3 regions of the Solibacillus sp. FSL H8-0523 genome follow, and region 2 is predicted to be linked to each of the others. Evidence: riboswitches for the same ligand, from Rfam matches in the RefSeq annotation. Region 2 holds a riboswitch; each other region holds the start of a gene.
The links. Region 2 has a riboswitch for cobalamin ahead of NSQ62_RS02240 (ABC transporter substrate-binding protein). Riboswitches for the same ligand answer to the same signal wherever they lie in the genome.
Positions count from the first base shown of each region.

Region 1: linked by a shared signal. The riboswitch ahead of metE (5-methyltetrahydropteroyltriglutamate--homocysteine S-methyltransferase) and the one ahead of NSQ62_RS02240 (ABC transporter substrate-binding protein) in region 2 are both predicted to bind cobalamin.
Region 3: linked by a shared signal. The riboswitch ahead of NSQ62_RS07010 (DUF4430 domain-containing protein) and the one ahead of NSQ62_RS02240 (ABC transporter substrate-binding protein) in region 2 are both predicted to bind cobalamin.

Region 1 covers NZ_CP150291.1:2,524,767-2,528,420, reverse strand. Annotated here, with positions in the region: gene NSQ62_RS12600 (NAD(P)/FAD-dependent oxidoreductase) at 1-841, opposite strand, end outside; cobalamin riboswitch at 1,103-1,283, shown strand; gene metE (5-methyltetrahydropteroyltriglutamate--homocysteine S-methyltransferase) at 1,435-3,654, shown strand, end outside.
Region 2 covers NZ_CP150291.1:453,138-456,791, reverse strand. Annotated here, with positions in the region: gene NSQ62_RS02245 (iron ABC transporter permease) at 1-940, opposite strand, end outside; gene NSQ62_RS02240 (ABC transporter substrate-binding protein) at 933-1,883, opposite strand; cobalamin riboswitch at 2,061-2,244, opposite strand; gene NSQ62_RS02235 (amino acid ABC transporter ATP-binding protein) at 2,325-3,080, opposite strand; gene NSQ62_RS02230 (amino acid ABC transporter permease) at 3,093-3,654, opposite strand, start outside.
Region 3 covers NZ_CP150291.1:1,467,256-1,470,909, reverse strand. Annotated here, with positions in the region: gene NSQ62_RS07010 (DUF4430 domain-containing protein) at 1-2,001, opposite strand, end outside; cobalamin riboswitch at 2,160-2,358, opposite strand; gene NSQ62_RS07005 (UvrD-helicase domain-containing protein) at 2,523-3,323, opposite strand; gene NSQ62_RS07000 (M15 family metallopeptidase) at 3,493-3,654, shown strand, end outside.

The DNA of each region.
Region 1 (3,654 bases), 2.1 Mb from region 2:
AAGCTGCGTTACTGGCCTGCATGGCATCGTGTGTTGCACCGTGGATCAGCTTGAGCTTATCTTGTTCAAAACGGGCATCCCCAGCGATAAAATAGCCAGCTAACGACGTGTAACTATTATCTTTTTGTACGACGCGGCAAGGGAGCGTGAAGCTCTCTTTTGTCGTGCCAATATGACAGAAAACATGCGAGAACGGTTCGTCATTGATGCTAAAGGTACTTAAGTGATAATCAATTTGAGTGTGCTGCAAGGAACGTATTGGAATTTGAAGTGCCTGTATCGCATCCATTAAAATGGGCTGTAGCTGAATTGATTGGGATTCGATCAGTAACACGTCGACACCGCGCTTTTTTAACTGGATGGCCCAATCGATTGCCATCGGAGTGTGTCCGATAATGGCAATTTTTTCAGTGCTTTCAAAATTAGCGGGTAAAGAATAGCTAATGTGCGGGAGCGCTGCTGCTGTGATGGATTCACTTTGTAATTTTTTGTGCTGAATATAGCCCGTACCCGTTGCGTTGATGATCGTTTTTGCTTCATAAGTATTCGAAGTCGTTTGAACCGTAAAGTGCTGGTCAAAATGTACATGCCGCACACGCTCATTTAACAGAATTTGTGCCGAGCTAATATGTAATTGTCGTTCTAAATTTCGTAAGTATTCCTCGGCAGTAATCCCGTACTGTCCAGGTAGGTCATAAATCGGCATATCTAAATAATAATGTAGCCGTCCGCCTAATTTTTTATTGCCCTCTAAAAGTAAGGTGTTTAATCCACGTGATGCACAGTAAAACGCACTATACATACCAGCAGGACCGCCACCTATAATACAAACATCGTACATAAAAAACCTCCCATGTTAGTTGTAATGCAAGTGACTTGCCAATTATGTTACTAAATTTTAGACGTACCTTTTGCTAAAAATGTTCTGTATTTATAGTGCCGTAACCAAAATAAATTATCAAGAAAAAGTTTAAAAGTTGGGATGAACTTGTACAATAAATCTCGCTTGGAAACGAATATTGCTTCATTTCCCTAAAATATAATAATTTTCAGAAAAATAGATTATCAATAGAACAAGTTATGCTATAGTTAGTGTCAATTACATAACGTGTTAAGAATAGGTGCTTGTGAGAGCAAGCTGAAAAGGGAAGCATGGTGCAATTCCATCACTGTCCCGCAACTGTAATTCGGAGTTTTTTAACAAACGCCACTGGGTGACTGGGAAGGCTGTTAACAAATGTTGATGATAAGTCAGGAGACCTGCCTATTTCCTAGTACACACCAAAAGCTTACGAGGAGATAAGTGGTGTTTTGTGCGAGATACAGTGAACCTAATCGTTTGCTTATTTGTTGATGCATCAAAACTTCCACCGCTATTTCTCATGTGAAATAGTGGTTTTTTATTTGGTTATGTAAACGACAATTTGGAGGTTGATGAAAGTGAGTGTAAAAGCAGCAGTAGTTGGTTATCCGTATATTGGGGAAAATCGTGAATGGAAAAAGATTGTGGAACGTTTTTGGAAGCAGGAGCTATCAGAACGGGAATTACAACTAGAATTTGCCAACTTACGTAAAGCATCGATTAAAAAGCAAGAAGCGCTAGGATTAACACAAATAACAGTCGGGGATTTTACCTATTACGATCGTATGTTAGATTTAGCCTTTTTATTTAACATGATACCGGAACGTTATCAACATATTGAAGGAGCCAAAACTTTAACAACATATTACGCAATGGCGCGTGGTAATGATGATACGGTTGCATCAGAAATGACAAAATGGTTCAATACAAACTATCACTATATCGTACCTGAATATAACGACGCGAAATTGCAATTAAATCATAACATTTACGTTGATTGGTTAAACGAAGCAAAAGAAGTGACGGGTATCGAGCTAAAAGCAACCTTAATCGGACCGTACACATTTGCAAAATTAACAAAAGGGTACGATGAAAAACAATTAGCTAGCTTTATGATTCAGCTAGTACCTCTATATAGTACGTTAATCCAGCAGTTAGCAGAAGCTGGTGCAAGTTCTGTGCAAATAGAAGAGCCTGCATTAACACTAGAATTAACAGAAGAAGACATACGCCTAGTAGAAGAAATTTATAAGCAACTGGATGAGGCGACGACAGCGAACATAATCCTGACAACGTATTTTGAAGCGTTATCCAACTATGAACGCCTGATAAAGCTACCTGTTGCCGGTTTTGGTTTAGATTTTGTTCATGGTAAAAAGGGAAATATTCAAGCGATTCGTCACTATGGCTTCCCACAAGATAAAGTATTAGCGATTGGCTTAATTAATGGTCGTGATATTTGGCGCACGAATTTAATGGAACAGGCACAATTTGTACAAGCGATTCAGTATTATATTCCAAATAATGAAATTTGGATTCAATCGTCTTGTAGTTTACAACATTGTCCAGTTACAACGAAGGTGGAGGTTACCTTACAGCCCGTATTAAAAAATGCGCTAGCGTTTAGTGATGAAAAAATTCCGGAAATTGTACAGATTACCGAGTATATTGAAACGGGTGTATGGCCGAATCCATCAGCTGTTTCAGCGAGTATGAAGGCAATCGAGGCACTACAAACCGATGTCAGTCGCAATAATGCAAAGGTAGCAAATGAGCTCAAGCAATTAACGAATCAGGATTTCCATCGTCCATTAGCATTTGAAGAACGTTTAGCCTTGCAGCAGCGAGCATTAAATTTACCATTGTTCCCAACGACAACAATAGGTAGCTTCCCGCAGTCAAGAGAAGTAAAAGCGTGGCGCGCGGCTTGGCGTAAAGGTAATCTATCAGATGAAGCATATGAAGAAAAATTAAATGAAGAAACAACACGATGGATTCACATTCAAGAGCAATTAGGGTTAGATGTTTTAGTACATGGTGAATTCGAGCGTACAGACATGGTGGAATATTTCGGCGAAAAACTTGAAGGCTTTGCATTTACGAAAAATGCTTGGGTTGTGTCATACGGCTCTCGTTGTGTAAAACCACCAATCATCTTTGGTGATGTGGACTGGACAGCTCCGATGACTGTAAAAGAAGCAGTATTTGCACAATCGAAAACATCGAAATATGTAAAAGGAATGCTAACAGGTCCCGTGACAATTTTAAACTGGTCATTTGTCCGTGACGATATTTCACGCGCGGATGTAGCCAATCAAATTGCACTTGCCCTACGTAAAGAAGTAGCGGCGCTTGAAGATGCCGGAATTCGCATTATTCAGGTTGATGAGCCAGCTTTACGAGAAGGCTTACCACTACGTAAAGAAAACTGGGCCGATTATTTACAATGGGCGGTCAAAGCTTTCAAATTATCAACTTCAAACGTTGATAATGAAACACAAATTCACACGCATATGTGCTATTGCGAGTTCAATGATTTCATCGAACCCATTACCGCATTAAATGCCGATGTGATCTCACTGGAAACATCTCGTAGTCACGGGGAATTAATTCATTCACTACAAGACGATTCATATCCGTATGGTGTAGGTTTAGGTGTGTATGATATTCATAGTCCACGTGTACCAGAGATTGTTGAAATGACGGATATTTTAAACGATAGCTTAGCAGTTATTCCTGCACCATTATTTTGGGTAAATCCAGATTGCGGCTTAAAAACACGTCAGGAGCCA
Region 2 (3,654 bases):
TAAAGGACGTGATGACACCAATCGGCAATTCGATAGGTGCAATAATCGTACGCGACACTAAATCACAAATAACGAGTAAGCTCGCGCCATTTAAAAACGACAAACTCAGTAAATGACGATGATCAGCACCGATTAAAATGCGAATCATATGTGGAATGACTAAGCCGACAAAGCCAATTGTTCCGGATGCCGCCACTGCAGCGCCGGTTAAAATGGAGCCACCTGCTAAAATCATATATTTACTGCGCTTCACGTTTACCCCTAAATACTGTGCACGTTCTTCCCCGTAAATCATGGCGTTTAACTCACGGCGATTTAACCAAATAATCACAGCACCGATGATCATAAACGGTAACACCATGCGCACATATGGCCATCCGCGCATTGATACACTGCCAAGCAGCCAGCCGATAATTTCGCGTAGCTGCTCGCCCGTTAATGCGACCATTAATGAAATACACGCACCTAAAAACGAGCTGAAAATAATCCCCGTTAAAATAAGTGTTTCCATTTTCATTGTACGGTCGACGAGTCTTGCAAATGCTAATACAACAACCATTGTAATTGCTGCACCGAGCATACTAAAAACGGGTAACGTAAAAGCACCGAGTACTGGTAAGGAAATACCTAAAAAGATCGTCATGACCGCCCCTACCGAAGCTCCTGAAGAGACGCCGAGTGTATACGGGTCGGCTAATGGGTTTTTCAGTAGCCCTTGGAACGCAGCCCCCGCAATGGCGAGAGATGCGCCAATCAGTGCTGCGAGAACGACGCGCGGCATCCGAATTTTCCATAAAATACTATAGGCGACGGGGTCTGTTGTTTGATCCCATAATGTAGACAGTGGAATATGAACCGAGCCAAACGAAATGCCAATCCATATGCTACTTAAAAGCAATCCAATCGACGCTATATACGCGATTGAATATTTTTTACTCATTAAATGCCTCTGGATAAATGGCTTCCGCTAATGATTCAATACCTTCCACAATACGTGGGCCTTGACGACTTGTCGTATCTCCGTCAACTAGCTTCACTTGGTCATTTTTCACCGCATCCATTTCGGAATACGCGTCATTTGTTTGAATCGCTTCGATGTCGCTTTCATAGGTCACTAAAATTGCATCCGGGTTACTTGCTACGAATTGCTCTGTGCTGTACATTGGCCATCCTAGTTCTGGTACCGCATTTTCTACGTCTAACACTTCAAGCATTTCATTAATAAATGTTTCCTGACCTGCTGCATAAAGATCTGGTGCTGTCCCCACGACAATAAATACTGATTTTTCTTCCAGGTCCGCCACTTTGACCTCAATTTCATCGATGCCCGTTTTAATCGAAGTGATCATATCGGCTGCTTGTTGTACTTTATTTGTCATCTGGCCAATTTTTTCAATCGTTGTATACGTTTCTTCAAATGTTTTGGCATCTTTTACGACAAATACCGTAATACCAATCGCTTCAAGCTGAGCAATCGCTTCTTCGTTAAAACTATATAAGTTAGATTCATGCGCTAATACTAAGTCTGGCTGTAGGGCGATGATTTGCTCTAGGTTAAACTCCATGCCACCGACTTTTTCTTTCGCAAGTGCTGCTTCTGGATAATTGTCGTTATCATTTACCGCAATAATTTGCTCATCTATGCCTAAGCCAAATAAAATTTCTGTATTTGATGGAATGAGTGAAATAATACGCTCTGGTGCTTTTTCGATTGTAATCTCTTTGCCTAGTGCGTCTGTTTGTGTAAGTGGAAATTGCGCTGTTTCTGTCGTTTCTGCGCTATTTGTTGCTGTCGATTTGTCTGCTGCTTCTTCCTCCGCACCGCATGCTGCTAATGTTAACGTTAATAATGCTGCTGAAGAAAGTACCTGCCATTTTTTCATGTTGAAATTGCCTCCTTAGATTATAAAAACCTGATGCTTCTTGTTTCATAGGCTCTTTTTAGTTATTATTTCACAAAAGAAAAAGCCTCCCACTCATAGAGAGAAGGAAGCTTTGTGCATGCAAATAACATTCAATGTAAAAAGAATTTATCCGCCACATCCTATCCTCGTAGGTTACTCGTTGGGCATTATAAAGGCAGGTCTCCTGGCTTATGCTGAAACGTTTTGTAGCGCCTTCCCGTGTGAACAGTGGCTTTATGCTAAAAACTCGCATTTACAGTGGCGGGACCGCATCGGATTTGAACCGATTTCCCTTTTACTTCTTACTTGTGAAATAAGAACCTTTACAATCCATATGAAATTGATATCTTTTATTATAGCGGAAAAAAGCATTTTTGTATGCAGGTACGATTAAATTTTCAGATAATTCTACCAAATCGATCAAATATGGTACGTATAATCGTCTGGTATTACGCGGCGTAAAAACTGCTTCGTGCGTTCTTCTTTTGGCTGTACAAAAATTTCATGTGGCGAACCTTCTTCGATGACATTTCCACCATCCATGAAGATGACGCGATTTGCTACGTCTTTTGCAAAGGACATTTCATGTGTGACAACGAGCATTGTCGTGCCTTCCTTCGCAATATCCTTCATCACTCCAAGCACTTCTCCAACGAGCTCTGGATCTAGCGCGGATGTCGGTTCATCAAATAAGATGATGTCTGGATTTAATGCGACTGCGCGCGCAATGCCTACTCGCTGTTGCTGGCCACCCGATAATTGACTTGGGTACGAATCATATTTTTCCGTTAGGCCTACTTTATCCAGCGCTTGTTTAGAAATGGTATAGGCTGCTTCTTTTTTCATACCACGCCCAATGATGAGTCCTTCCGCGACATTTTCAAGTGCGGTTTTATTATTAAATAAGTTGTAATTTTGAAAAACGAATGCTGTTTTTTTGCGGATTGCTAAAATGTCCTTTTTCGACGCCTTGTGTAAATCGACTTCAATGTCGTCAAAATTCGCCGTTCCTTCATCCGCGCGCTCTAAAAAGTTAATGCAGCGTAGAAGCGTCGTTTTCCCTGACCCACTTGGACCCAGGACTACCACAACATCGCCTTTTGCAATCGTTAAATTAACGCCCTTTAATATTTCGTTTTTACCAAATGTTTTATGCACATTTTGAATATCTAACATGGTTTATCCTCCTTATACCGTAGCCAATTTGTAACGACTTAAGCGTTTTTCAGACCATTTAAATAAATACTCTACGGTCATACATACAATTAAATAGACAAGAAAAATATCAATATACGCCTCTAAATAGTTATAACCGAAGTTTGCTTCTACCTTTGCTTTTAACGTGATTTCCTGTAACGAAATCGCATACCCAAGTGACGTTGCTTTGATTAAATTAATGGTCGCGGTACAAAGATTTGGCATGGCTGATACAAGGGCTTGCGGAATAATGATGCGGCGATACGCTTGCGCTGTCGTTAAACCAACCGATTGTGCTGCTTCAATTTGCCCTTTTGGAACTGTTTGCAGTGCCGAACGAAATACTTCGATTAAAACTGCCGCTGTGTTAAATGAGAAAATAATAAACGCATACCAGAGCGGATTCACATCATAGATCGGATAATCGATGTTATATTTTTCAAACAGGCCATTTAATAGTAATGGAATCGTTGCATATAAAATAAAAATTTGAATAATCACTGGTGTGCCGCGGACAAATGAAATGTAAATTTTGGCAAAGAAATTAATGACT
Region 3 (3,654 bases), 1.0 Mb from region 2:
TGCTTCGTTTTGACCTGCTAGTAAATCGGCAACTTGGTTACGGCCCTTTAAGTTAGTTGGGTCTAAACCTAATGCAGTTGCTGCAATAATAGAGCCTAATTTTTGGTCAGCTGTTTTTAATGGCTCTTCTAAATTCGTTTTCCAAAACGTTCCTTCAGCTGTTGGTGCCGTTGTCCATGGATAATTCGTTACATTCACACCTGCTGCTTTTAATGCTGCTAACATCCAAAAGCCGCTACTTGATTCGTTCACACGTTTTGATACTAATTCGTTGTTTGTTGTTAAATATTGATTTCCTAATGCTAATGCATCTTGTGCTAATTTACGATTGTCCTGACTTACTTCTAAAACCTCTAAAGTTTTGTATGTGCGTAAGATACGTGGGAAGGATTCTAATACTTTGTCTTTTCCACTTGCATCTTTAATCGTACCTGGTAAATCTTTTGTAAAGCGAAGTTCAAATGTACCTGGAACGACGTCTTCAGCTGGAATAACTGCTTTTCCGTAAACGACTGTTTCATCATCAATCGTCTCTTCATGCTTGACCGTTTTGTACACTTTGCCGTTGTACTCAATCGATACATCCTCTAAGGCAACTGCATGAGGACCCGATTTTTTTTCGAACATGTAATCGATTGTATTATAGTTACCTGTCACTTTAATCGTCACATCTTGCCCAGCTTGTACCGTTTGTGACATTTCGATAATCGGATTAAACGTAATGACGTCCACTGTGTCTGCACCAGAATACATATATGTGACGCCATTATAATCATAATTTTCTCTTACAGAAAATGAGTTGATGAATTCCCAAACAATTTCATCACCGTCTTTTAATACATAACCATTTCCATAGACATCCGGATAGACGCCATTTACTTTGTACATCCAGCCACTACCATCACCAAGCGCTCGTTCGCCATCATTGTTAATCGATTTGAAATAGCCTGTAGAAGTGCTGTAATCTGTTGGAATCTTATTTGCTTCTAATACTTGTAAGGTCGCACCTGCTGCCGTAACTTCTCCGTCACCATGAGCCACAAAGTTTTTTACGTTTAATGTTGTATCTTTAATACCCTCAACACGAACATTTACTGTTACCGTTACAGCATTCAGTGTTTTAAAAGTATTTTCTTTTTCAATTAGCTCATTACTATTTGTAACAAGTGCTTGTTGCTCTGCTGTTAGTGCATCAAATGCTGCACGTGCTGCTTTTAAAGCCAGCTTGTTTGTTTCACTCAGTTCTTCAATTGTAGGTAATGCCTCGATTAATCGAACAGTTTCTGCTACGGCATCTTTCACTTCAATTGTTACTTCTGCTTGTTGCGCACTTGTTAATGTAGGCGCTAGCGCTTTAATTGTGTACGTACCTGGGTTTGCTTGAATTTTAAGTGTCACTTTTTCATTGCTGTATCTGATAACACTTTGTAAGGTTACTTCTGCTGGTACTTCCCAGTTTTCTAAAGCGGTAACCAGCTCTCTAGCTGAAAAATGATCACCAACTAAATTTAGTGTTACTGCTTGCTGTCCGTTGCTCTCAGTTGTTACAGCCGATAATACAGGATATTTGCTGTAATACACCTTTAGCACATCATTTGCTGCTAATGGATAAGCGCCTAAGCCTACAGATGGTGCTTGTCCATTCACCGTATACATCCAGCCATCCCAGCCATTAAACTTACCTGCAGCTAAGCCCTCAATGGATTTAATGTATGGACCATAGTCGCCATCAAGTACTTCATAAGCAATTTTAGCGTTGTCTAGTACTTGCTTCACTGCATCGATTGCCTTAGTACCCTCTGCTATGTTCGTTGTTGTTGATTCGACTATTTTTTTATCAAGTCCGTCAATTTCAACTTGTACTGCCAGTAAATTCTCTGTTTGCTCAGCAGTTGTATTGAGTTCTTCTGCATTTGCTATCGTCGCTGTTGCTGGTGTTAGCAACGTCAGCATTAGCACTGCGGTTAAAGCGATATTCAACCACTTTTTCCAAAATCCCACTTGAAAATCCCCCTAAAAAATTTTTATGAATAAGTTGCGATTAACCCATACAACAAAAAAACCATTTCTCGAAGTTGAGAAATGGCGGAAAACAGAAAAAAAGATATACACATACCTGTTCATCTATTTGCCGTACATTCTCCTTATTCCGAAGAGAGTTAATACGATCAGACAAAGGTAGGTCTCCTGGCTCGTGTATCCTGTGCAAGCCTTCCCATCTAATTGAGGCATTTTTCCTCGTTCGACAGTGGCATCATTTGCACATTCTTTCACACTTACAGTTGCGGAAACAGCTTCGGTATTGCACCGAATTCCCTATTAAGCTCAATTTCGAGCACCTTAATCCTGCAATTCATATTCATTTACGTAACAGTGTAACATAAAAATATTTCTGTACTAGGAAAATATTAAAATTCTAGACGAATTATTGTTTTACTAGCATTTATTTGTATTTTCAATTAATATTACCGCTGTTTTTTTCTCTGATACTTGGTGTAGTTAACTAACATTACACGAGGTCGTTATGGGCTCTTTTTATCTTGTCTTGAAATATAGTCACCAAACACCTTATTCGGAGACAAAATAAAAATACGTTCAGGACGCAACGTATCGCGGAATTTGTATAAAAAGTAAGCGATTCTGTGCAGCGCCACCGCGGTTTTACCAGATCCAGCAACCCCTTGAATAACCAATGTATGCGCTGCTTCATGACGCACAATTTGGTTTTGCTCGCGCTGAATCGATGTAACAATGGTTTTCATTTTTTCCGTGGACTGCTTGTTTAAGGTTTGCTGCAATACTTCATCTTGAATCGTCAGTGAGCTTTCCAGTGCGTACTGCAATTGTCCGCTTTCAATTTTAATCTGGCGCTTGCCCGTTATTTCTCCGTCAAAACGCTTGTCCATCGCCTCATAATAAGCCTCGCCCAACTCAAATTCGTAATACATATTACAAACCGGTGCGCGCCAATCATAGATCAGTGTCGTCCCGTCTGGCTCACGGAACCCAAAACGCCCAACGTAAAAGCGCTCTGCTTCGCCATCACCTACGTACTGAAAATCAAAATTTCCAAAGTACGGTGAATCGATTAACTTTTTCACCTGTTCGCGCTCCATCACTTGACGAAAGCCCTGTTTATCAATCATGCTAAGCGTTTGCTGGTAATCGTAAACTTCAAATTTATCGAGCTCGGCCTTGTAATCGATCATATATTCTTGTAAATCCTTATAGTTTGCGTCTTTTTCGGTAATATTAGCGGTTAAACGCTCATATACCGCGCGTAAACTGGTAATTGTATGGGTTAAATAGCTTTGTTCGTTCATGTCGTTACCTCCTAAAAATAGTAGTGTAACAAATGAAATCTGGCTGGTGTATAAGTGGAGGGTTAGTGATTTTGCACGTACGTCTCATTTCATCTTCAGAAATTCTTAAGATTTATACTCAGTGAAACTTAAGGTTTACCTATTAAACTTAAATCAAAGGAGCATACATATGAAAAAACTTATCCTAGCAATCATTCTAGCCATCATTGGCTATCAATTTTTATTCAATAAGGAAACTGCAGCACCTGACTTACCACAGCAAATTTCGCTCGAGCAGCATACGATTTCAAACGGGGACTTAATCTTAGTTAACCGCGATATTAAGCTACAG